One region of the Ancylobacter sp. FA202 genome, then DNA from elsewhere that is predicted to be linked to it. Evidence: riboswitches for the same ligand, from Rfam matches in the RefSeq annotation. Region 1 holds a riboswitch; each other region holds the start of a gene.
What was found. Region 1 has a riboswitch for thiamine pyrophosphate ahead of A3M1_RS0115045 (ABC transporter substrate-binding protein). Riboswitches for the same ligand answer to the same signal wherever they lie in the genome.
Positions count from the first base shown of each region.

Region 2: linked by a shared signal. The riboswitch ahead of thiC (phosphomethylpyrimidine synthase ThiC) and the one ahead of A3M1_RS0115045 (ABC transporter substrate-binding protein) in region 1 are both predicted to bind thiamine pyrophosphate.
Region 3: linked by a shared signal. The riboswitch ahead of thiD (bifunctional hydroxymethylpyrimidine kinase/phosphomethylpyrimidine kinase) and the one ahead of A3M1_RS0115045 (ABC transporter substrate-binding protein) in region 1 are both predicted to bind thiamine pyrophosphate.

Region 1 covers NZ_KB904818.1:3,311,981-3,319,333, reverse strand. The annotation lists gene A3M1_RS0115060 (ABC transporter permease) at 1-21, shown strand, start outside; gene A3M1_RS0115055 (siderophore-interacting protein) at 48-818, opposite strand; gene A3M1_RS0115050 (winged helix-turn-helix domain-containing protein) at 1,099-2,286, shown strand; TPP riboswitch at 2,493-2,609, shown strand; gene A3M1_RS0115045 (ABC transporter substrate-binding protein) at 2,681-3,631, shown strand; gene clcA (H(+)/Cl(-) exchange transporter ClcA) at 3,754-5,055, shown strand; gene A3M1_RS0115035 (ABC transporter ATP-binding protein/permease) at 5,060-6,808, opposite strand; gene phnE (phosphonate ABC transporter, permease protein PhnE) at 7,004-7,353, opposite strand, start outside.
Region 2 covers NZ_KB904818.1:834,404-841,756, forward strand. The annotation lists gene A3M1_RS0103755 (SDR family NAD(P)-dependent oxidoreductase) at 1-191, shown strand, start outside; gene A3M1_RS0103760 (sugar kinase) at 302-1,210, shown strand; gene A3M1_RS0103765 (cation diffusion facilitator family transporter) at 1,342-2,229, shown strand; gene A3M1_RS0103770 (lytic murein transglycosylase) at 2,349-3,596, opposite strand; TPP riboswitch at 3,715-3,842, shown strand; gene thiC (phosphomethylpyrimidine synthase ThiC) at 3,939-5,756, shown strand; gene A3M1_RS0103780 (NUDIX hydrolase) at 5,814-6,257, shown strand; gene oxlT (oxalate/formate MFS antiporter) at 6,361-7,353, opposite strand, start outside.
Region 3 covers NZ_KB904818.1:4,977,098-4,984,450, forward strand. The annotation lists gene dgcA (N-acetyl-D-Glu racemase DgcA) at 1-381, shown strand, start outside; gene A3M1_RS0123170 (MFS transporter) at 351-1,529, opposite strand; gene thiD (bifunctional hydroxymethylpyrimidine kinase/phosphomethylpyrimidine kinase) at 1,602-2,408, opposite strand; TPP riboswitch at 2,467-2,597, opposite strand; gene A3M1_RS0123180 (Lrp/AsnC ligand binding domain-containing protein) at 2,712-2,948, shown strand; gene A3M1_RS0123185 (DMT family transporter) at 2,953-3,879, opposite strand; gene A3M1_RS0123190 (cytochrome b/b6 domain-containing protein) at 3,947-4,657, opposite strand; gene A3M1_RS0123195 (cytochrome c) at 4,654-5,097, opposite strand; gene A3M1_RS0123200 (universal stress protein) at 5,321-6,136, shown strand; gene A3M1_RS0123205 (LysE family translocator) at 6,305-6,907, shown strand; gene A3M1_RS0123210 (UDP-2,3-diacylglucosamine diphosphatase) at 6,989-7,353, shown strand, end outside.

The DNA of each region.
Region 1 (7,353 bases):
GCCGGGAGCGCGCCCGCCTGAGCGGGCGCCTCACCCCATCTTCGGCTTCACCCCATCTTCTCATGCGCATCGGCCTCGCCCAGCACCCAGTAGCCGGCCGCCTTGATCCAGCCGATCGGGACGCCGCGCCGCTCGGTCAGATAGGCTCGCACCGCCCGCGCCACGGCCGCCTCGGCGGCGACCCAGACATACGTTGCCGGCTCCAGCTCGATCGTCTCCAGCGCGGCAATGAACGGTGCGGCCTGCGTCAGCGCGGCCGCCGGGCGATGGATCCAGCGCGCATCGAGCGTCGCCGCCGTGGCGAAACGCTGCTCCTCGATGGCCCCCGTCACCGCGACAAGGCTGGTGAGGCGCGCGCCCGGGGCCGCCTCCTCGATGCGTCGGCCAATGGCGGGCAGCGCCGTCTCATCTCCGATCAGCAGCCAGTGCGCCACCGTGGCGTCCTCGACCACGGCAGAGCCGCGCGGGCCAAGCACGTCGAGCCGGTCGCCCGGTCGGGCCTGCAGCGCCCAGAGCGTGGCGGGCCCGGCCTCGTGCAGCGCGAAGTCGAGGGTGAGTTCGCGCCGCGCCGCATCGAAGCGCCGGGGCGTATAGTCGCGCCGTTCCTCCACGCCGTCCGGCCGGACAAGGACGACCTTCACATGGTCATCCGGCGCGGCGCTGACGAAATCGGCAAGATCATCGCCGCCCAGCACCAGGCGCAGCATGGAAGGCGTCACACGCTCTGTGGAGAGCACGGTGAGGCTGCGGCGCTTCGGCTCGAAGCGCTGGCGGTTCAGTGTGGGGGCAGCGGGGAAAACAGGGCTGGCAACGTTCATCTCAGGTCCTCTCCGGCCATGGACGCACCGGCAGGACAAAGCCGCGCCGATCACGCCCCGAAGGCCGTTCGATCATGCGCGTTGAGTGACGTTAACGCTTACGTGCACGCGCGCGGTTCACCGAGGATGCCGGGCGGCACTCTCAGCATGCACCGCGCTCCGCGTGCAGTGCTGCCTTTTTAGTTTCCTTGCCCGCGCCCCGCAATGGCCCTTCGCTCACGACCGCGCGCGTTTCGTACTCCATCTGTTCCAGCCGCGCGCCGCGTCCTAAGATCAGGGCATGACGATTCGCCTCGCCAATGCGGATGCACGCCGCGTCTTCCTCGCCACGCAGGGCCTCAGCCGCCCGCGCGGCGCGCTGAGCAAGGCCGGGCTGCTCGAACTCATCGAGACGATCGGCTTCGTGCAGGTGGACAGCATCGCCACGGTGGAGCGGGCGCACCATCACATCCTGTTCGCCCGCAACCCGAGCTACAAGCGCGAGCATCTCACCGCCCTGCTGGAGCGCGACGGCGCGCTGTTCGAGCACTGGACGCATGACGCGGCCATCATCCCCACCGCCTTCTTCCCGCAGTGGAAGCATCGCTTCGCCCGGGCGCGGGAGACGCTGGCGGCGCGCTGGCGCTCCTGGCACGAGAACGGCTTCGAGACCTATGTCGAGCATGTGCTGGAGCGGGTGCGCCGTGAAGGCCCGCTGATGGCGCGGGATTTCGAAACCGAAAAGCGGCCGCCCGGCGGCTGGTGGAACTGGCACCCGGAAAAGACCGCGCTGGAATATCACTGGCGCACCGGCGCGCTGGCCATTGCCGGCCGCGACGGATTCCAGAAGCGCTACGACCTCACCGAGCGCGTCATCCCCGCGCCGCACCGCCTGCCCGAAATGACGGGCGAGGCCTTCATCGACTGGGCCTGCACCTCGGCGCTGGAGCGGCTCGGCTTCGCCACCTCAGGCGAGATCGCCGCGTTCTGGGACCTCGTCACGCCGGAGGAGGCGAAAGTCTGGGTCGCCACCAACCGCGACCGGCTGGAGCCGGTGCTGGTCGAGGGCGTGGAAGGAAAGCCCCGCGCCTCGCATGCCTTCGCCGGCTGCGCCGCCCTTTTCGACTCCCTGCCCGCCCCGCCGGCGCGGCTGCGGGTGCTGAGCCCGTTCGACCCGCTGCTGCGCGACCGCGCCCGGGCGGAAAGGCTGTTCGGCTTCAGCTACCGCATCGAGGTGTTCGTGCCGGCGGAAAAGCGCGTCTATGGCTATTACGTCTTCCCGATTCTGGAAGGCGACCGGATGGTGGGGCGCATCGACATGAAGGCGGACCGCAAGGCCGGCACGCTCGATGTGCGCCGGCTCTGGCTGGAGCCTGGTGTGCGCGCTTCCGCCGGGCGGCTCGACGCGCTCGACACTGAGCTCGCCCGCCTCGGCCGTTTCGCCGGGGTGGAGCGCACGGTCTATCTCGATGGCTGGCGGGGGGAGTGAGGAGGCCGCCCCTTCGCCCCTCGAAAGGTCGCTCATCCCACCTTCAAGTCCCCCGTCCCCGCCCGCTCTCCCTCATCCCCGGGCTTGTCCCGGGGACCCAGACTTTCCACCGCGCCACCGGTCACTGGGTGCCCGGGTCAAACCCGGGCATGAGGGCCGCGCAGATGCCGCCCCATTTGCCCCTGCCCGGCCGCTCTGCTAGCCTCAAACCGTCCGAGGGGTGTCCCGCAGGCCGCAAGGCTGAAGGGGCTGAGATGGCAGCCGCCAGACCCTTTGAACCTGATCCGGGTCATGCCGGCGAAGGGACGGAGCGACGGCGGGGCCCTGCAGGACAGGCGTCCGCGCCGGATTTCCCCCGAAAGCTCGCGCCGGGTCTCCAACTGGGAGGAGATCCATGTTCAAGAACCTTGCCGCCCGCACCGGCGGCCTGCTGCTCGCCCTCACGCTCGGCCTCGCGCCAGCCATGGCGGCCGACAAGCTTACCGTCCTGCTCGACTGGTATGTGAACCCCGACCACGCGCCGCTGATCCTCGCGCAGGAGAAAGGCTTCTTCAAAGCCCGTGACCTCGATGTCGAGCTGGTCGCCCCGGCCGACCCTTCCGCCCCGCCGCGCCTCGTCGCCGCCGGCCAGGCCGATATCGCGGTCAGCTACCAGCCGAGCCTTTATCTCCAGGTGAAGGAAGGCCTGCCGCTGGTGCGCTTCGGCACGCTCATCTCTACCCCGCTCACCGCGCTGGTGGTGCTGAAGGATGGGCCGATCAAGACCATCGCCGACTTGAAGGGCAAGACGGTCGGCTATTCCGTCGCCGGGCTGGAGGACGCGCTGCTCGGCACCATGCTGGCGAGCGTCGGGCTGAAGCCCACCGACGTGACGATGATCAACGTCAATTTCGCCCTCTCCCCCGCGCTGGTGGCCGGCAAGGTCGACGCGGTGATCGGCGCCTACCGCAATTTCGAGCTCACCCAGATCCGGCTGGAGGGCAAGGAGGGCCGCGCCTTCTTCCCCGAGGAGCACGGCGTGCCGGTCTTCGACGAGCTGATCTATGTCGCTCACAAGGACAAGCTCGCCGATCCCCGGCTGAAGCGCTTCCTCGCGGCGGTGGAGGACGCCACCATCTACATCCTCAACCATCCGGACGAAGCATGGGGGCTGTTCATCAAGGCCAACCCGAAGCTCGACGACGAGCTGAACCGCACCGCCTGGACCGACACGCTGCGCCGCTTCGCCCACGCCCCGGCCGGACTGGACGCCGGACGCTATGCCCGCTTCGGCGAATTCATGAAGGGCCACGGCCTGATCGACACGGTCGAGCCGGTCGCGGTCTACGCGCCAACCCTGCCCTAGGCGCCTGCGTCCCGCCGTCATCCCCGGGCCGCGCCCGGGGATGATGTTGCTGATGGAACCTTCCGATCGCCGCCCAGCGATGCTAACCGATGCGGGGGCAGCTGGGATGCAGAGGGGCAGGCATGAGCAATGTGCCGTATCACGCAGTGGCAATCGGGATTGGCGCCATCGTCGGCGTTCTTGGTTCCGCCTTTCATGTCGGCGTCGAAAAGCTCACCGCCGCCTGGCCGGCCTATCTCGACACCGGCCTCGGCCTTGACGGCTTCCCCCTCTACGCCGCCGCCGCGCTGGTCGCCGCCGCGATGACGGTCGTCTCGCTCTGGCTGGTCCGGACCTTCGCCCCCGAGGCAAGCGGTTCCGGCGTGCCGGAGATCGAGGGCGCGATGGAAGGGCTGCGCGAGGTGCGCTGGCATCGCGTGCTGCCGGTGAAGTTCGTCGCCGGCCTGCTGTCACTCTCTTCCGGCATGGTGCTGGGACGCGAGGGGCCGACCATCCATATCGGCGCCTCCGTCGCCAAGGCGGCCTCCGATTTGATGAAATGGTCGGGCGAGGACATGCGCGGCCTGCTCGCCGCCGGCGGCGCGGCCGGCCTCGCCGCCGCCTTCAACGCGCCGCTGGCCGCCGTGCTGTTCGTCATCGAGGAGACGCGCCGGCAGTTCCCCTATTCCTCGCGCACCTATATCGCCGTGGTGCTGGCCTCGATCGCCAGCGCCATCGTCACCGAATATCTCACCGGCAGCCGGCCCTATATGCTGCTGGAAGCCGCGACCATCCCCTATGCCTGGCTGCCGGCCTTCGTGGTGCTCGGCGCCATCCTCGGCGTCTGCGGCTTCGTGTTCAACCGCACGCTGGTCTGGTCGCTCGACCATGTGCGCCGGCTCGGCATGCGCTTTTCCTTCTACATCTTCCCTACCATTGTCGGCCTCACGGTCGGCGTGCTGATGTTCGTGCGGCCGGAGGCGACGCAGGGCGGCGAGTTGCTGGCGGTGCAACTGACGCGGGAGAACCTGCCGCTCGCCATGCTGGCCTTCGTGGTACTGCTGCGCTTCGTCATGACCATGGCGAGCTATTCCACCGGGGTGGCCGGCGGCATCTTCGCGCCGATCCTGGCGCTCGCAACCACGATCGGCCTCTGCTACGGCACGACGCTGGAGCTGTTCTTCACCTTGCCGGACCAGGCGCACACCACCTTCGCCATCGCCGCCATGGGCGGGCTGTTCGCCGCCACTATCGGCGCGCCGCTGGTCGGCATGGTGCTGGTGCTCGAACTCACCAGCGCCTATGCGGTGCTGGTGCCGGTGATGATCTCGGCGATCTTCGCGCACATGGTGTTTCTCGCGCTCGGCGGGCGGCCGATCTACGAGATCCTGCTGGAGCGGACACTGGCGATCGAGGCGGAGGCCCGCGCCGCCGCCTCGCGCTGACCCCTCACGCCGCCACCGGCTCCGGCCCGAGAGCGATCAGCCGCGCCGGTCCCTCGCCCTCGCGTGTCAGCACCAGCTGGCGCTCATGCTGCTCGATCAGGGTCGAGCGGTGGCCGATGGAGAGCAGCGCGGCCTGCGGCAGACGGGCGCGCAGCAGGCGGTAGAGCGCGGCCTCGCTGGCCTCATCAAGCGCCGAGGTCGCCTCATCCAGCAGCAGCACGTCCGGCTCGACCAGCAGCGCGCGCGCTACCGCGACACGCTGCTGCTCGCCGCCCGAGAGGAGAGAGGCCCAAGGCGCGCTTTCGTCCAGCCGCGCGGCCAGCGCGGGCAGGCCCACCGCCTCCAGCGCCTCGCGCAGCCGCTCGTCGTCATATTTTTCCAGCGGGTCGGGATAGGCGAGCGCGCCGCGCAGCGTGCCGACCGGGAGATAGGGCCGCTGCGGCAGGGTCAGCACCCGCGCGCCGGGCGCTATCCCCACCTCGCCATGGCCGTGCGGCCAGATGCCGGCGATGGCGCGCAAGAACGTGCTCTTGCCGCTGCCGGAAGGGCCGGAGAGCAGCACCCGCTCGCCGCGCGCCAGATCCAGCGCATTGACTTCCAGCAGCGCACGCCCGTCCGGCAGCCGCACTTCCATGGCGCTGACCGCCAGCGGCGCCGGGCCCTTTGCCGGCACGCGGTGGAAGGCGCTGCGCAGCGCCTCGGCCTGCGTCACCTGCACCGACTTCTCGAAGCCAATGAGACGATCGACCACCGATTTCCACTCCGCCAGCGTCGTATAGGCGTTGATGAAGAAGGAGAACGAGCCCTGCACCTGGCCGAAGGCGGAGGAGGTCTGCATCAGCTGACCAAAAGGGATGGCGCCGGCGAAATAGGCCGGGGCGACGACAACCAGGGGAAAGATCATCGAGAGCTGGCCATAGCCTGAGGTGAACCAGGTCAGCCGCTTCTGCGCGATCATGATGCCCCAGTAATTATGCACCACATGGCTGAAGCGGGCGAGCAGGCGTTCGCGCTCCACCGGCCCGCCCTGCATCAGCGCGATCTGCTCGCCATTCTCGCGCACCCGGACCAGATCGACGCGGTAATTGGCCTCGAAGCGCTGCTGGTCGAAGTTCAGCTTCACCAGCACCCGGCCGATCAGATGGGCGATCAGCGTGCCCAAAGCCGCATAGGCGAAGGCGGCCCAGACGAGATAGCCGGGAATGTGCCAGCTGCTGCCGAACAGGTTGAAGGCGAAATCGCCGGAAAGCCCCCACAGGATGACGGCGAAGGAGGCGAGCGTCATCACCGCGCTCAGCAGCCCGAGAAACAGGCCGATGGTCTGGCTGACATAGGAATTGATGTCCTCGGCGATGCGCTGGTCGGGGTTGTCGGCCTCGTCGCCCTTCAGCCGCATGCGGTAATGGGTCTCATCCGCCAGCCAGGCGGTGAGGTATTTCTCCGTCATCCAGGTGCGCCAGCGTATCTGCAGCCACTGCCGCAGATAGACCTGATAGACCGCGACGCCGATGGCGCAGGCGGCGAAGAAGGCAAACACCCAGAGCTGGTGGACGAAGGTGGCGTAGTCCTTCTCCTGGATCGCGTTGTAGAACACCGCGTTCCACTGGTTGATCAGCACGATCACATAGACCCAGCCCACCTCCAGCGCGATGATCGCCGCCAGCAGCGCGCCGCCGCGCCATTTGTCGTCGCCGCGGAAATAGGGGATCGACAGCCGCCAGACATCGGCGAGCAGGGAGGAAATGGCGCGCAAGGGGGTACTCCGGGCAGAGGTCGCAATCACCTCATCTACGCCGGGCAAAGCTGGCGGGACGGTGGCGGCAACATTACCGTTTGGAGAGACAGGGCGCCATTCCCCGTTACCCCCTGCGCCGAGCGGCAAAAGCAAAGCGCGGACGCTGGGCGCCCGCGCTTCATCACATCGCTAGGGAAGGCGTGAAGGCGCGCCTCAGATGAACTTCTTGCGGATGCGCTGGCTCACCATGTCGAGCAGCGAGACGGTGATCACCACCATGATCAGGATCGCCGAGGCCTGCGAATAGAGGAAGCCGCGCATGGTCTCGTTGAAGGTCATGCCGATGCCGCCGCCGCCGACAATGCCGAGCACGGTGGCGGAGCGGACATTGGATTCGAAGCGGTAGAGCGCATAGGAAATCCACAGCGGCATCACCTGCGGCAGCACGCCATAGATGACCTCCTGCAGCCAGGTGCCGCCAGTGCCGCGAATGCCCTCGACCGGGGCGGGGTCGATCGCCTCCACCGCCTCCGAGAACAGCTTGGCCACCACGCCCGTGGTGT
Region 2 (7,353 bases), 2.5 Mb from region 1:
TCTGGAACCAGATCAAGGACGGCAACCCCGCTTTGTACGCCGAGGCGCTGGCGCTCAACCCCACGGGCCGCATGGCGACGGCGCAGGAAATCGCCAACGCCGCCGTCTTCCTGGCGAGCCCGGCGGCGAGCTTCATCTATGGCACCAATCTGGTGGTCGATGGCGCCCTGACCCGCGGCGTCCAGTTCTGAGCCCGCCCCTTCCGTCCCGCCCCGGGCGGGACGGAAGCCGCCCCGACCTTGCCTCGCTGATGGAATAAAGCGAGGCTCCCGCGCGAATCGACGCGCATAGGGAGGGACGCATGGCCCGGGTAATTTCGATCGGCGAAGTCATGGTCGAGCTGGCACGCGGCGCCGATGGGCGCTTCGGCCAGTCGGTCGGTGGCGACACCTTCAACACCGCCGTCTATCTCGCCCGCGCCGGCGTCGAGACCGCCTATGCCACCGCGCTCGGCGACGACCCCTATTCCGACGCCATCCGCGCCTCCGCCCAGGGCGAGGGCCTCGACACAAGGCTGATGGCGCGCGTGCCGGGCAGGACCGCCGGGCTCTATCTCATCGACACCGACGCGCAGGGCGAGCGCAGCTTCACCTATTGGCGCGACACCGCCCCGGCGCGCGAGCTGTTCGAGCTGCCGGGCTGGGAAGTGGTGTGCGAGGCGCTGATCGAGGCCGACCTCATCTATCTCTCCGGCATCACCCTCTCGCTCTATTCCAATGCCGGGCTCGGGCGGCTGCTGGCGACGCTGGAATTCGCCCGCGAGCGCGGCACCCGCATCGTCTTCGACGGCAATTTCCGCCCGCGCAACTGGCGCGGCGACGTAGCAAGGGCGCGTGCGGTCTATGCCGAAGCGCTCAAGCGCACCTCCATCGCCCTGCCGACCTTCGAGGATGAGGCAACGCTCTGGGGCGACGGCTCCCCCACCGCCACCGCCGAGCGCCTCGCCACCTTCGGCGTGCAGGAAATCGTGGTGAAGAACGGCGCCGAGGGTGCGCTGGTGGTCAGCGGCGGCACCGCGCAGCTCGTGCCGATTCCCCAGCCGGTGGAGCCCGTCGACACCACAGCGGCGGGCGACAGCTTCAACGCCGCCTATCTCGCCGCCCGCCTTGGCGGCGACGTGCCGGCAGCGGCGGCGCAGGCCGGGCACCATCTGGCGGGCCGCGTCATCCGCCATCGCGGCGCGCTGCTGCCCCGCCACGCCAACGCCTGAGCCGCGTCGGCGCGAAGCACTGCAAACGCTTCTGCGAATGACTTGCAAGTCATTGCAGCTGCTTGCTTTTTCAGACATGAGCGACTAAGCGCTGGGCATCGGGCGCGCGGCGCCATAATGGGTATGCGCCGATGGCTCTCTCCTCACGGATCGCCTTGATCAATGTCGGCATCAGCCTGGTGGTGCTCGGGCTGAAATACGCGGCCTATATGCTCACCGGCAGCGTGGCGCTGTATTCGGACGCGCTGGAGAGCATCGTCAACGTGGCCACCGCCATCACGGCGGTGCTGGCGCTGCGCGTCAGCGCCAAGCCGGCCGATGCCGCCCACCCCTATGGCTATGCCAAGGCTGAGTATTTTTCCGCCGTCATCGTCGGCGTGCTGATCGTCGTCGCCGCCATCACCATCTTCCGCGAGGTCTATCTCGGCTGGCTCGAACCGCACAGCTTCGATGCCTCGCCCAAGGGCCTCGCGGTCAACGCCCTCGCCACCGTCATCAACGGCATCTGGTGCGCGATCCTGATTCGCGAAGGCCGCCGCGCCCGCTCTCCCGCGCTCGCCGCCGATGGCCGGCACCTGCTGACCGATGTGGTCTCCTCGGCCGGCGTGCTGCTCGGCGTCGCGCTGGCGGCGCTCTCGGGCTGGGAGAAGCTCGACCTCGTGCTGGCCGGGCTCGTCGCGCTGAACATCCTGTGGTCAGGCTGGTCGGTGCTGAAGGAGAGCGTCGGCGGGCTGATGGACCAGGCCGTGCCGGCGGAGACGCTGGAGCGCATCCGCCGCCGCATCGCCGCCGAGGCCACCGGCGCCATCGAGGCGCATGACCTGCGTACACGCCAGGCGGGACGCATGATCTTCGTCGACTTCCACCTCGTCGTGCCCGGCGACATGCCGGTCAGCGAGGCGCATGCCATCTGCGACCGCATCGAGGACGCGCTGGAGGCCGAGGTCGCCGATGTGCTCGTCAACATCCATGTCGAGCCGGAAGTGAAGGCCAAGCAGCAGGGCGTGCCGGTACTGTAAAGGTCGCTGCACGCCGGCATCCCCGGGCTTGACCCGGGGATCCACGTCTTTGGGTGAGGAGGAAACCCATAGATGACCGGGCCAAGCCCGGTCATGACGTTGATCTGCTGGCTACAGGCTCACTTCCCGGCCCGCAGCGCTGCCACCAGCTCCGGCGTCGGGTAGGAATCGGCCGGCAGGCCGAGCCGCTGCTGCTCGGTCTTCACCGCCTGCCGTGTCGCCGCGCCGATGATGCCGTCGATCCGCCCGACATGGTGGCCGCGCGCGTTGAGCAGCGTCTGCAGTTCCTTCGCCTGCGCCATGGAGAGCACCGGGATCTTGTCGCCCTGGCCCCGGTTGAACGGCCCCGCCCCGGCGACGCGGGAGGCGAGATAGGCCGCCGAGGTGGCGTAGGTCAGCGAGTTGTTCCACTCGGTGAACACGTCGAAATTCGGGTAGACGAGGAAGGCTGGCCCGGTCCGCCCCATCGGCAGCAGCAGCGAGGCGGGAAGCTGGTCGGCGGGCAGCTGGCCGCCGCCGGCCCGCACCACGCCCATGCGCGCCCATTGCGCGCGGGGAATCTTGATCGACAGGTCCGCCTGGTCCCAGGGCAGGTTAGCCGGCACGCTCACCTCTTCCAGCCAGGGCTGGCCGGCCTTCCAGCCCAGTGCCTTGATGTAGTTGGCCGCCGAGGCCAGCGCGTCGGGCGCCGAGCGGATGAGATCGACCTTTCCATCGCCGTCGAAATCGACGCCGTAGTTCAGATAATGGTCGGGCAGGAACTGGAATTGGCCAAGCTCGCCCGCCCAGGGGCCGCGCATGGTCTGCACGGTCAGGTCGCCCCGGTCGATGATCTTCAGCGCCGCCATCAGCTGGGTGCGGAACATCTCCGCCCGCCGGCAGTCCCAGGCCAGCGAGGCGACCGAGCGAATCGTCTGCTTGTCGCCCATGAAAGCGCCGAAATCGGTCTCCAACCCCCAGAAGGCGACCAGCACCGCGCCCGGCACGCCGAATTGCTGCTCGATCCGGCTGAACAGCTCGGGATTGGCCTGAATCTTCTGGCGCCCCTGCTGGATGCGGTAATTCGCGACCATGCGGTCGGAGAACTGGAAGAAGCTCTGGCCGAACACCTTCTGCCCACGATCGGTGCCGACAATGTCGGGGGCGTAGGTCACGCCGTTGAGCGCGGCCGCGACCGTGCGCGGCGACACGCCTTCCGCCACCGCCTGCTGCTTGAAGCCGGCGAGCCAGGCATCGAAGCCGGCGCCCGTCCGCCCGCAATTGTCCTGGGCGAAGGCCGCAGCAGGCGCGAGCAAACCGAAGGCAAGCGCGCCGGCGATCAACGCGCGGCGGGTCGCAGTGCGGGGCGGAAACGTCGTGCTGGCCATGGGTCCCCCGATATCTCAGGCATCGTTTCGTTGTGATCAGCAATCTACAGGAAATACGGCAGCCGCAGGGTGACGGCTCAGCGCGATTTGACCCGAAGACGACTTTCGTCGAAGATCATGGCGTTCCAAGGGGAGCCCCGCTAGGGGGCTGAGAGAGCGCCGGCCATGCCGCAAGGCAGGGCAACGCGATGACCCTTCGAACCTGATCCGGGTCATGCCGGCGAAGGGATCGGAACCGAATGGCGTCGCCACGCGCGGGCATGCACCCGTGCCTGGCATCGCCATCCTTCCCCAGCGTCACAACACCCGGGTCTCCCCAACCTCTGGTTCTGGAGATCCACCATGCCGACCAAAACTCCCCGCAGCCTTAGCGTCGCCACTGGGCCCATTCCCGGCTCGCGCCGCATCTATGCGGAATGCCCGGCGCGCGGCTTTCGGGTGCCGTTCCGAGAAATCCTGCTGCACCCCTCCGCAAACGAGCCCAACCTCGCGGTCTATGACGCTTCCGGCCCCTATACCGACGCGGACGCCACCATCGACATCACGGCGGGCCTCGCGCGCCCGCGTGACGCCTGGGTGCGCGCGCGTGGTGATATAGAGGTCTATGACGGGCGCGCGGTGAAGCCGGAGGACAATGGCCATGTCCCGGCCGACAAGCTGGTGGCCCCCTTCCCGCTGCGCCACCGCCCGCTGCGGGCAAAGTCCGGCGCGGTGACGCAGATGGCCTATGCCCGCGCCGGCATCGTCACGGCGGAGATGGAATATGTCGCCCTGCGCGAGAACGGCCTGCGCGAGCGGATGCGTGACCTCATCCGCGACGGCGAGGATTTCGGCGCCGCCATTCCCGATGTGGTGACGCCGGAATTCGTGCGCGACGAGGTGGCGCGCGGGCGCGCCGTCATCCCCGCCAACATCAACCATGGCGAATTGGAGCCGATGGCGATCGGCCGCAATTTCCTGGTCAAGATCAACGCCAATATCGGCAATTCCGCCGTCACCTCCTCGGTCGCCGACGAGGTGGACAAGATGGTGTGGGCGATCCGCTGGGGCGCCGATACGGTGATGGACCTCTCGACCGGGCGCAACATCCACAATATCCGCGACTGGATCGTGCGGAACTCACCCGTGCCGATCGGCACCGTGCCGATCTACCAGGCGCTGGAGAAGGTCGGCGGCATTGCCGAGGATCTCAGCTGGGAGGTGTTTCGCGATACGCTGATCGAGCAGGCCGAGCAGGGCGTCGACTATTTCACCATCCATGCCGGGGTGCGCCTGCCCCATGTGCCGCTGACCGCGAATCGGGTGACGGGCATCGTCTCGCGCGGCGGCTCGATCATGGCGAAGTGGTGCCTCGCCCATCACCGCGAGAGTTTCCTTTACGAGCGATTCGCCGAGATCTGCGAGATCATGCGCACCTATGACGTCACCTTCTCGCTCGGCGACGGGCTGCGCCCCGGCTCCATCGCCGACGCCAATGACGCGGCGCAGTTCGCCGAGCTGGAGACGCTGGGCGAGCTGACGCAGATCGCCTGGAAGCACGACTGCCAGGTCATCATCGAGGGCCCCGGCCATGTGCCCATGCACAAGATCAAGGCCAACATGGACAAGCAGCTCGCCACCTGCGGCGAGGCGCCGTTCTACACGCTCGGGCCGCTGACCACCGACATCGCTCCCGGCTATGACCACATCACCAGCGCCATCGGCGCGGCGATGATCGGCTGGTTCGGCACCGCCATGCTCTGCTACGTCACGCCGAAGGAGCATCTGGGCCTGCCCAACCGCGACGACGTGAAAACCGGCGTCATCACCTACAAGATCGCCGCCCACGCCGCCGATCTCGCCAAGGGCCACCCGCTGGCGCGCGCCTGGGACGACGCGCTCTCGCGGGCGCGCTTCGAGTTCCGCTGGCAGGACCAGTTCAGCCTCGCCCTCGACCCCGATACCGCCATGGCCTTCCATGACGAGACGCTGCCGAAGGAGGCGCACAAGCTGGCGCATTTCTGCTCCATGTGCGGGCCGAAATTCTGCTCGATGAAGATCAGCCACGAGATCCGGGACACCGCCCGGCAGGCGGAAGCGGAACAGGGCATGGAGGACATGGCCGAACGCTTCCGCGCCGGCGGCGGCCAGATCTATCGCGACGCGACGGCGGCGGAGTAGGTTTTTCCCGCGCGGCCGGGCCTCTCCGGCCGCGCGCCCTTCAGGAGTATCGCCGCGATGACCTTGCCGCCTCCGGTCCGCCCCGTCGCCGCCGTTCTCGCCCTTGTGGCGCGGGGGGAGGAGATGCTGCTGGTGCGCCGCGCCAATCCGCCCGACCAGGGGCTCTGGGGTTTTCCCGGCGGCCGCATCGAGCCGGGCGAGACCCATCTCGACGCAGCTTTGCGCGAGCTTCACGAGGAAACCGGCATCCATGCCGACATGCCCCGCCTGCTCACCGTGCTTGATTTCATCGAACACGGCCCCGACGGCGCCCTGGCCCATCATTTCGCGATGATCGCCGTGCTGTGCCGCTGGCGCGCGGGCGAGGCGGTGGCCGCCGACGACGCGCTGGAGGCGCGCTGGTTCGACCGTTTGGCCCTCGCCGGGCTCGGCCCCCGCGCCAGCCTCAAGGTTGGGTATCTCGCCGACCTCGCCCTCGCCTTGCCGGGCGAGATCGGCTGAACGGCGCATCGCGCCGCGCAAACGAAAAGGGGGCCCGCAAGGGCCCCCCGTCGAGACGTTGAATTGGCAGGACCGACCGGCGGCCGCGCGGGCCGCCGATGGATCAGGCATGCGCCGTGGCGGTGCTGGTCTTGTCCACCGCCGGCGGCATGGCGGCCGAACGGGCCACATGCGCCTTGAGCGTGCGCGGCAGGACCGCGATCGCCAGGAAGGCCGCGAACAGGTCCATGCCGGCAACCGTGTAGAGCACGGTCGACCAGGTGCCGGTCGCTTCCATCAGCAGGTTGCCGACCGGAACGAACAGCGCGCCGATACCCTTGGCGGTGTAGAGCACGCCGTAGATCTTGCCGATGTGCTTGGTGCCGAAGGCGTCGCCGGCGAGAGCCGAGAACAGCGAGTAGACTTCACCCCAGGCGAGGAACACCACGCCGGAGAGGATGAGGAACGCCCACGGATTGTGGCCGAAGGCGCCGAGCGCGATGATGCCGAGGCCTTCGAGGGTGAAGGCGATGACCATCGTCTTCTCACGACCGATATGGTCCGAGATCCAGCCGAACAGCGGACGCGAGATGCCGTTCATGACGCGGTCGAGCATCAGGGCCAGCGGCAGCGCGGCCATGACGAAGAAGTACAGGTCGACCTGGAACTCCTTCACGCCGAGATCCTGCGCGATGACGCCGAGCTGGGCCACCGCCATCATGCCGCCGGTGACGACGCAGATGAACATCAGGAACATGAGCCAGAAAAGCTTGGTGCTCATGGCTTCGCCGAGCGTGTAGTCGCGGCGGCTCTGGTTGAGCTTGGTGGAGGCCTTGACCTCACCCGCCTTCGGCGAGCGCAGGAACCAGGCGGCAACGAAGGCGAGACCGCCCTGCAGCAGGCCGAAGAAGAAGAAGGTCTCCTGGAAGCCGGCGCTGTCGATCATCGCGGCGATCGGCAGGATGGTGGCGGCCGAGCCGGCGCCATAGCCGCCCGCCGTCAGGCCGACGGCGAGGCCGCGACGATCCGGGAACCACTTGAGCGCGTTGTTGATGCAGGTCGCGTAGATCGAGCCCACGCCGATACCGCCAATGGCGGCGCCGAGGTAGAAGCCCAT
Region 3 (7,353 bases), 1.7 Mb from region 1:
CAGCCCCTGCCTGCCGCCGACGACGCAGCGCTGGCGCAGATCGCCCGCCCGGTGCCGGTCTGCGCCGATGAGAGCGCGCACGGGCTCGACAGCCTCGACGCGCTGGCCGGACGCTATGATGCGCTCAACATCAAGCTCGACAAGACCGGCGGGCTGACCGAGGCGATCCTGCTCGCCCGCGCGGCCCAGGCAGCCGGGCTCGACATCATGGTCGGCTGCATGGTCGGCACCTCGCTGGCCATGGCGCCGGCGCTGCTTCTGGCGCCGCTGGCGCGCTTCGTCGATCTCGACGGCCCGCTTCTGCTCGCCACCGACCGCGACCCGGCGCTGCGCTATGAGGGCAGCCGCGTCTACCCGCCGGAGCCCGCGCTGTGGGGCTGACGCAGCCGCCCGGCGAGGAGCGCGCCCAGCGTGCCCAGCCCCGCCAGCCCGCTTGAGGCGAGGAACGCCGCCGGACCGTAGGCCTGCCACAGCGGCCCGGCGGCCAGTGTCGCGCCCGCCATGGCGATCGCCGTCGCCCAGGCCGCGAGCGCCTGCACGCTCGCCCCGCGCCCCGGCGGCGCATGCCGGGCGACGAGTTCCACAGTGCCGAGATAGGTGCAGCCGAAGGTGAAGGCGTGCAGCGGCTGCAGCAGTAGAAGCAGCAGCAGCGGCGGGTCGAGCGCCATCACCCCGAAGCGCAGCACCCCGGCGAGGCCGCCGATCAGCAGCAGCTTTTCCGGCCCCAGCCGCCTCGTCACCCGTGTGCCGTAATGGAACAGCACCACCTCCGCCAGCACGCCGAGCGACCAGAGCAGGCCGATGAGCGTGCTGGACAGGCCCTTGCCCTGCCACATCAGCGAAGCGAAGGCGTAGAGCACGGCATGCGAGCCCTGCACCAGCGCCGCCGCCGCCATGCCGACGAACAGCACCGGCGCGAGACCGGCGAGGACGAAACCGCGGGGACGCGCCGTCTCGTGCGGCGCTGGGCGCACCTCGCGCAGGGTCGCCGCCGCCAGCGCCGCCGCGACGCTCGCCCCGGCGATGAGCCAGATCACCGTATCGGGTGGAACCGCGACGACGAACGCCCCGCCGAGCAGACCGCCGGCCAGCAGGTTTCCGCCGATGAACGCCGCCGATCCCCACAGCCGCACCCGGCCATAGTCGATCAGCCCCTCGCGCCGGCGCGCCACCGCATAGGCGTCGAGCACCGGCAGGCTCGGCTGCCAGAACACGGCGGCAAGGCCCAGCCCGATCAGGATGAAGGTGGCGCTCGGGGCGAAGGCGATGCCGGCAAAGCACAGGGCGGTGGCGGCGGCATAGACGATGAGCGCGGCACGCGGGCGGCCGGTGCGATCGGCCAGCAGGCCGCCCAGCGGCATGGTGACGAGCCGCACCACCTGCGGCACGGCCAGCGCCAGCGCGATCATCGACGCATCGAAGCCGCGCCCTTCCAGCCAGACCGGGAAGAACGGCATGAACACGCCGATGCCGAAGAACAGCCCGGCATAGACGGCGGCGATGGCGTGGCGGGGGGCGATGAGGGGCACGAGGCGGCTCGCAGGAAAGGCCGCCTCGCTTAGCAGGCCGCGCCGCGAGGCGCGAGAGCCATCAACCCGTGCTCACCACCACGCGTGGAAGTGGTGCACCGGCCCATGGCCCTGGCCGATGACGAGTTCTTCCGAGCGCGCCAGCGCCTGGGTCAGATAGTCCTTCGCCGCCGCCACCGCCGCGCGCAGCGGCAGTCCCTTGGCCAGCCCGGCGGTGATGGCGGAGGAGAGCGTGCAGCCGGTGCCATGGGTGTTGCGGGTGACGATGCGCGTCGCGGAAAGTTCCAGGAAGCCGTCTTCGTCCAGCAGAACGTCGATGCTGTCCGGCCCCTCGCCATGCCCGCCCTTGATCAACACCGCGCGCGGCCCCATCGCCAGCAGGAGTTGCGCCTGCGCCCTTACGCTGGCGAGGTCCTGCGCCGGCGCCGAGTCGAGCAGGGCGGCGGCTTCCGGCAGGTTGGGCGTAATCAGCAGCGCCTGAGGCAGCAATTCGCGGCGCAGCGTCTCGATCGCCTCCGGCACCAGCAGCCGGTCGCCCGAGGCCGCGATCATGACAGGATCGAGCACGACCGTCGCCATGCCGTGGCGCTTGAGGCCCGATGCCACCGCAAGGATCGCCTCGGGGCGCGAGAGCATGCCGATCTTCACCGCATTGACCGCGAGATCGGACAGCACGGCGTCGATCTGCGCGGCGATGAAGGCGGCTGGCACGTCGTGAATGCCGGTGACGCCGCGCGTGTTCTGGGCGGTGAGCGCGGTGATGACGCTGGCGCCATAGACGCCGAGCGCGGAAAAGGTCTTGAGATCGGCCTGGATGCCGGCGCCGCCGCCGCTGTCCGAGCCTGCCATCGTCACCGCGATCGGTGTGGAGCCTGCCATGCTACGCCTCCCCTCGCCGCGCGGGAGGCGGAGGCGTCGCGACGGGGAAAGCCGCCCCGAGCGCGCGCGATCCGTTCCCTCCGCCGGCATGACCCGGATCAGGTTCGTGGGTTGGCAGCGTGCCTCGCGGCCCGCCTTCACCTCTCAGCCCGCCGCGCCACCGCGCCTTGGGCACCCCAACGTGATCGTCCTCGCGAGATAGGCGAGGACGCGCGCCCGCGCAAGCGCCCCCCGCACTGGGGGTTGCGCCCTCCCCGCGCTTCTGGTTCCTATCGGCCTCCCGACCCAAGCCGGAAGACCGCGATGGTTCCCTTCTTCATGCAGATCAAATGCCAGCTCGGCCGCGCCTATGAAGTGGCGAACGCCATCGCCGACGCAGAGATCGCCTCCGAGATTTATTCCACCGCTGGCGAGTTCGACCTGCTGGTGAAGTTCTACGTGCCTGAGGGCACGGATATCGGCCATTTCGTCAATGAGAAGGTGCAGCTGTTCCCGGGCATCCAGGACACCCGCACCCTCATCACCTTCAAGGCGTTCTGAGGCGTCAGGGCGCCGGCGCGGCGGGCGGCGTGGTCGCCGCCTCCTCGCGCGTCCGGTCGATGCCGAGCTGGCGCTCGCGCCAGATGACGAACAGCCCGGCGGCGATGACGATGGCGCCGCCCACCAGCACCAGCAGCGGCGGAATCTCGGCGAACAGGATGAAGCCGAGCAGCAGCGACCACAGCATGGCGGAATAGGCGAAGGGCGCCACCACCGAGGCCGGCGCGTAGCGATAGCTCTCGGTCAGCAGGATCTGGCCGACCCCGCCGATGAAGCCGATCGTCAGCAGCAGCACCCCCTCGCGCCCGCTCGGCAGCACCCAGCCCCAGCCGGCGGTGGCAAGGCCGGCAAGCGCCGCCAACGCCTGGAAATAGAACACGATCGACGCCGTCGTCTCGGTCTGGGTGAGACGGCGCACCTGCACCATCGCCCCGGCGGTGAAGGCGGCAGCCATCAGCGCGTACAGCGCGCCGAACATATGGCCGGGCGTGTCAAACGAGCCGTGCATATGCGGCCACAGCATCACCACCACCCCGCCGAGCCCCACCACCACCGCCGCCCAGCGATAGAGCTGCACCCGCTCGCGCAGCAGCAGCGCCGCCAGCATCACGGTGAGCAGCGGCGCGGCGAAGCCGATGGCGGTGGCGTCCGCCAGCGGAATGCGCGCCAGCGCCGCGAAGCTCAGCCCCATGGCGCAGACGCCGATGGTGCCGCGTGCGACATGGCCGAGTGGATTCGCCGTGCGCACCGCCGCGCCGATCTCGCCGCGCCAGGCAAGCAGCGCCAGCAGCGGAAACAGCGCGAAGAACGAGCGCGAGAAGACGATCTCGCCGGTCGGAACGTGATCCGAGACGATACGGACGAGGGCGGACATGATGGTGAAGAGAAACGTCGCGCCGACCTGCAGCGCGATGCCCTTGAGCGCGTTCATGGGGCCGCCATGGAGCACGGTTCACCCGCCCCGGCAAGAGGCTCTCCAGCCGGCCGAAGGTGTTATTTCACGGGAAGGGGTGCCCTCCCGCCAGCGCGATACCGCCGAACACGATGAGCCCCGCGAGGGCGAGGCAGGCGAGCGCCATCCCCACCCCGCCCGGCGTCGCCGGCGCCCGGTCGGCATAGCTGGCCGCCGGCTTGCTGCCGGTGATCATGGCGCGGATCAGGTTGTCGCGGCCGAACAGCGAATAGGCGAGATTGGCCAGCACATGCAGGCCGATCAGCGCCAGCAGGAACGGGTAGAGCCGCTGATGCCAGCCGGAAGCGCTGCGGATCGTCGCGTCGCTCACGACAGGCGTCATCGGGCCATAGACGATGATGTCGTCGCTGGTGAACAGGCCGGTGAGCCCCTGCGCCGCCACGATCGCCAGCAGCGCCAGCACCATCCAGCCGCCCAGCGGGTTGTGGCCGAGGAAATGCGGCGGCCGGCCCTTGAGCAGGCTCATGGCATAGCGCAGCCCGGCCACCGGGCCGCTGACAAAGCCGGCAAAGCGCGCCGTCGAGCCGCCGACCAGCCCCCAGAGCAGGCGAAAAACCACCACCACCAGAATGGCCAGGCCGTTCCACTGGTGCCAGACCAGCGCCGCGTCGCCCCAGTAGCGGCTGGCGAAGGCGAGCCCGACCAGCGCGGCAAGGCTCCATTTCGCCAGCCGCGTCGGCAGGTCCCACGCCAGCATCGTCACCGGCGTGGATGAGGAAAGGGACGCGCCGGTCAATTCTTCTGCCGGTAAGTGTCGTGGCAACCGCCGCAATTGCGAACCACGCCGGGGAAATTGGCTTTGAAGCTGGCCTCGTCGGTGATCGCCGCGCGCGCGGCAGCGGCATCCGAGCCGAGCTTGGCGAAGCGGGCGTCGAAATCCGCCTTATTGGTCCAGATTGCCGGCAGCGCCTCGGTGTCGCCGGTGCCCGAGCCCGCCGGGAACAGGGTTGGCAGCACCTTGGCGTCCTTTACATAGAGATCCAACGCCGCCTGCACCTGCGCGAGATCGAAGGGCACGCTTCCCCGCAGCATGCCGCCGATCGGCTTGGTGGCATCGCCGAACTGCTTGAGCAGGGCCTGGCGCTCCTTGATGACATCGGCTTGGGCCGTGACCGCTGTCGCGGCGATAGCGGTGATGATGCCGGCTGCAAGCGCAGCCGTCAGGCGACGAACCATGAGATGCTCCCTCATCTACGCGCCGGGCCCGGCGCGCGGTGCGAGAGTAGTGACCGCATATGCGATAGCAATGACCCAAGCGGCGCGGTCGCGCGCTCGTGATGGGGCGGAAAGCCAAGTATGGTGAATACCTAATGCCTCTTGCGGATCGTGGTTTTCCGCATTTCCATCAGGCTCCAATGTCCTTACGTCAAAGGGACAGCCGCCAGGAGAGAGAAACGCCATGTCCATCCGTACCGTCCTGCTGCACGCCGCTCCCGATTCGGGCTTCAGCGATCGCCTGGCCTTCGCCGCCGGCCTCGCGCGCCAGACCGGGGCCCACCTCAAGGCGGTCTACACGCTTTATCCCGCCGGCGTGCCCCGCGTCGGGCGGGCGCTGTCGATCTATGTGAACGAGCTGGTGCGCGAGGCGAAGGAGAAGGAAGCCGTCCTCAAGGCGCAGTTCGAGGCTGCAGTCGCGGAAGCGGGCGTGGTCGGGGTGTGGCAGACCATCGAGGGCGAGGTCACAGCCGCGCTGCGCGATGAAGTCACCTTTTCCGACGTTACCGTGGTCAGCGAAACCCGCTATGGCACAGTCGACGACGAACTCGCCGCCACCCTGCCCGAGCATCTCGCCCTCGCCTGCAACGGCCCGGTGATCGTGGTGCCGACGGCCAAGCCGGTGCCGAACCGCATCGGCCGGGTGCTGGTGGCGTGGAAGCCCTCGCGCGAGGCCGGCCATGCCGTGCGCTTCGCCCTCCCCGTGCTGGCGCTGGCCGACGAGGTGGAAGTGCTCACCGTCGAGGAAAGCAAGACGGATGTCGCCGCCTCGGGCGCCAAGCTCACCGCCTATCTCTCCACCCATGGCGTCAATGCCAAGCACCGCCATGTCCTTGAGGGCCAGGCCGGTGTCGTCATTCCCCAGGAGGCGCAGAAATTCGGCGCCGACCTGCTGGTCATGGGCATCTACAGCCGCTCGCGTCTGGCCGAGATGATCCTCGGCGGCGTCACCGCCTCGCTGCTGATCGACCCGCCCGTGCCGCTTTTCGTCGCTCATTGAGCGGACGGGCCGCGCGCCCGCCACTTGGCTAAGATCGCCGCCGGCTCCGGACAGGGGCCGGCGGTTTTGTTTCGCCATCTCGACCGGCGTTGACAGGTTGCGGGAAACCGCCCCACAGCCTAGCTCTGGCGCGCCGATCCGGCCTGTCGCCCCGCCGAGGAAAATCCGGTGCCGCTGTCGTCCCAGCTTCTGCCCATGTTCCTGTTCGCGCTCGCCGGGGCGCTGACGCCGGGGCCGAACAACATGATCTCGGCCGGCTCCGGCGCCGCCTTCGGCTTCCGTCGCACCCTGCCGCAGATCTGGGGCGTCACGGTCGGCTTCGCGGTGATGCTGGTCGCCATCGGCATGGGGCTGGGCACGCTGTTCCTCGCCATCCCCTACATGCACCAGACGCTGAAGATCGTCGGCGCGCTCTATCTGCTCTATCTCGCCTGGAAGATCGCCAATGCCGGCGGCCCGGGGGACGGCAGCGCCGTAGAGCGGCCGATGACCCTGCTGCAATCGGCACTGTTCCAATGGGTGAACCCGAAGGCGTGGACCATCGCTCTTTCGATCATCCCTGCCTTTACCACGGTGGGCGGCGAGCATCTGTTCGCCGAGGTGGCGATGATCGCGCTGGTTTCGGGCGGCGTCGCCTTTCCCAGCCTGTGCCTGTGGGCGGGGTTCGGTGCGCTGCTCGCCCGGCTGCTGTCGACCCCGCGCCAGCAGCGCATCGTCAACTACGTGATGGCGGCGCTGGTGGCGTCGAGCGTGGTGATGCTGTTCCTCTGAGGGGGCTCCGTCGCTGCCATGTGAACGGTGCAGCGCAGCATCGTCATAAAAGGGTGATGCGACTCGGGCTTATGCTTCCCCATGGACACATTGCCCAGCCCGTTTGAGGGCCTGATCGAGGGGGCTTTCGAGGTGAACGACGCACCCGAGGCACGCCGCTATCGCAGCCTGTTCCTGTCCGATGTCCATCTCGGCACCAAGGGCTGCCAGGCCGATCTGCTGCTGGATTTCCTGCGCTACCACGACGCCGACACCATCTACCTCGTCGGCGACATCGTCGATGGCTGGCGGCTGCGCTCGGGCTGGTACTGGCCGCAGGCGCATAATGACGTGGTGCAGAAGCTGCTGCGCAAGAGCCGCAAGGGCACCCGCATGGTCTATCTGCCGGGGAACCACGATGAATTCCTCCGCGACTATTACGGCAATCATTTCGGCGGCATCGAAGT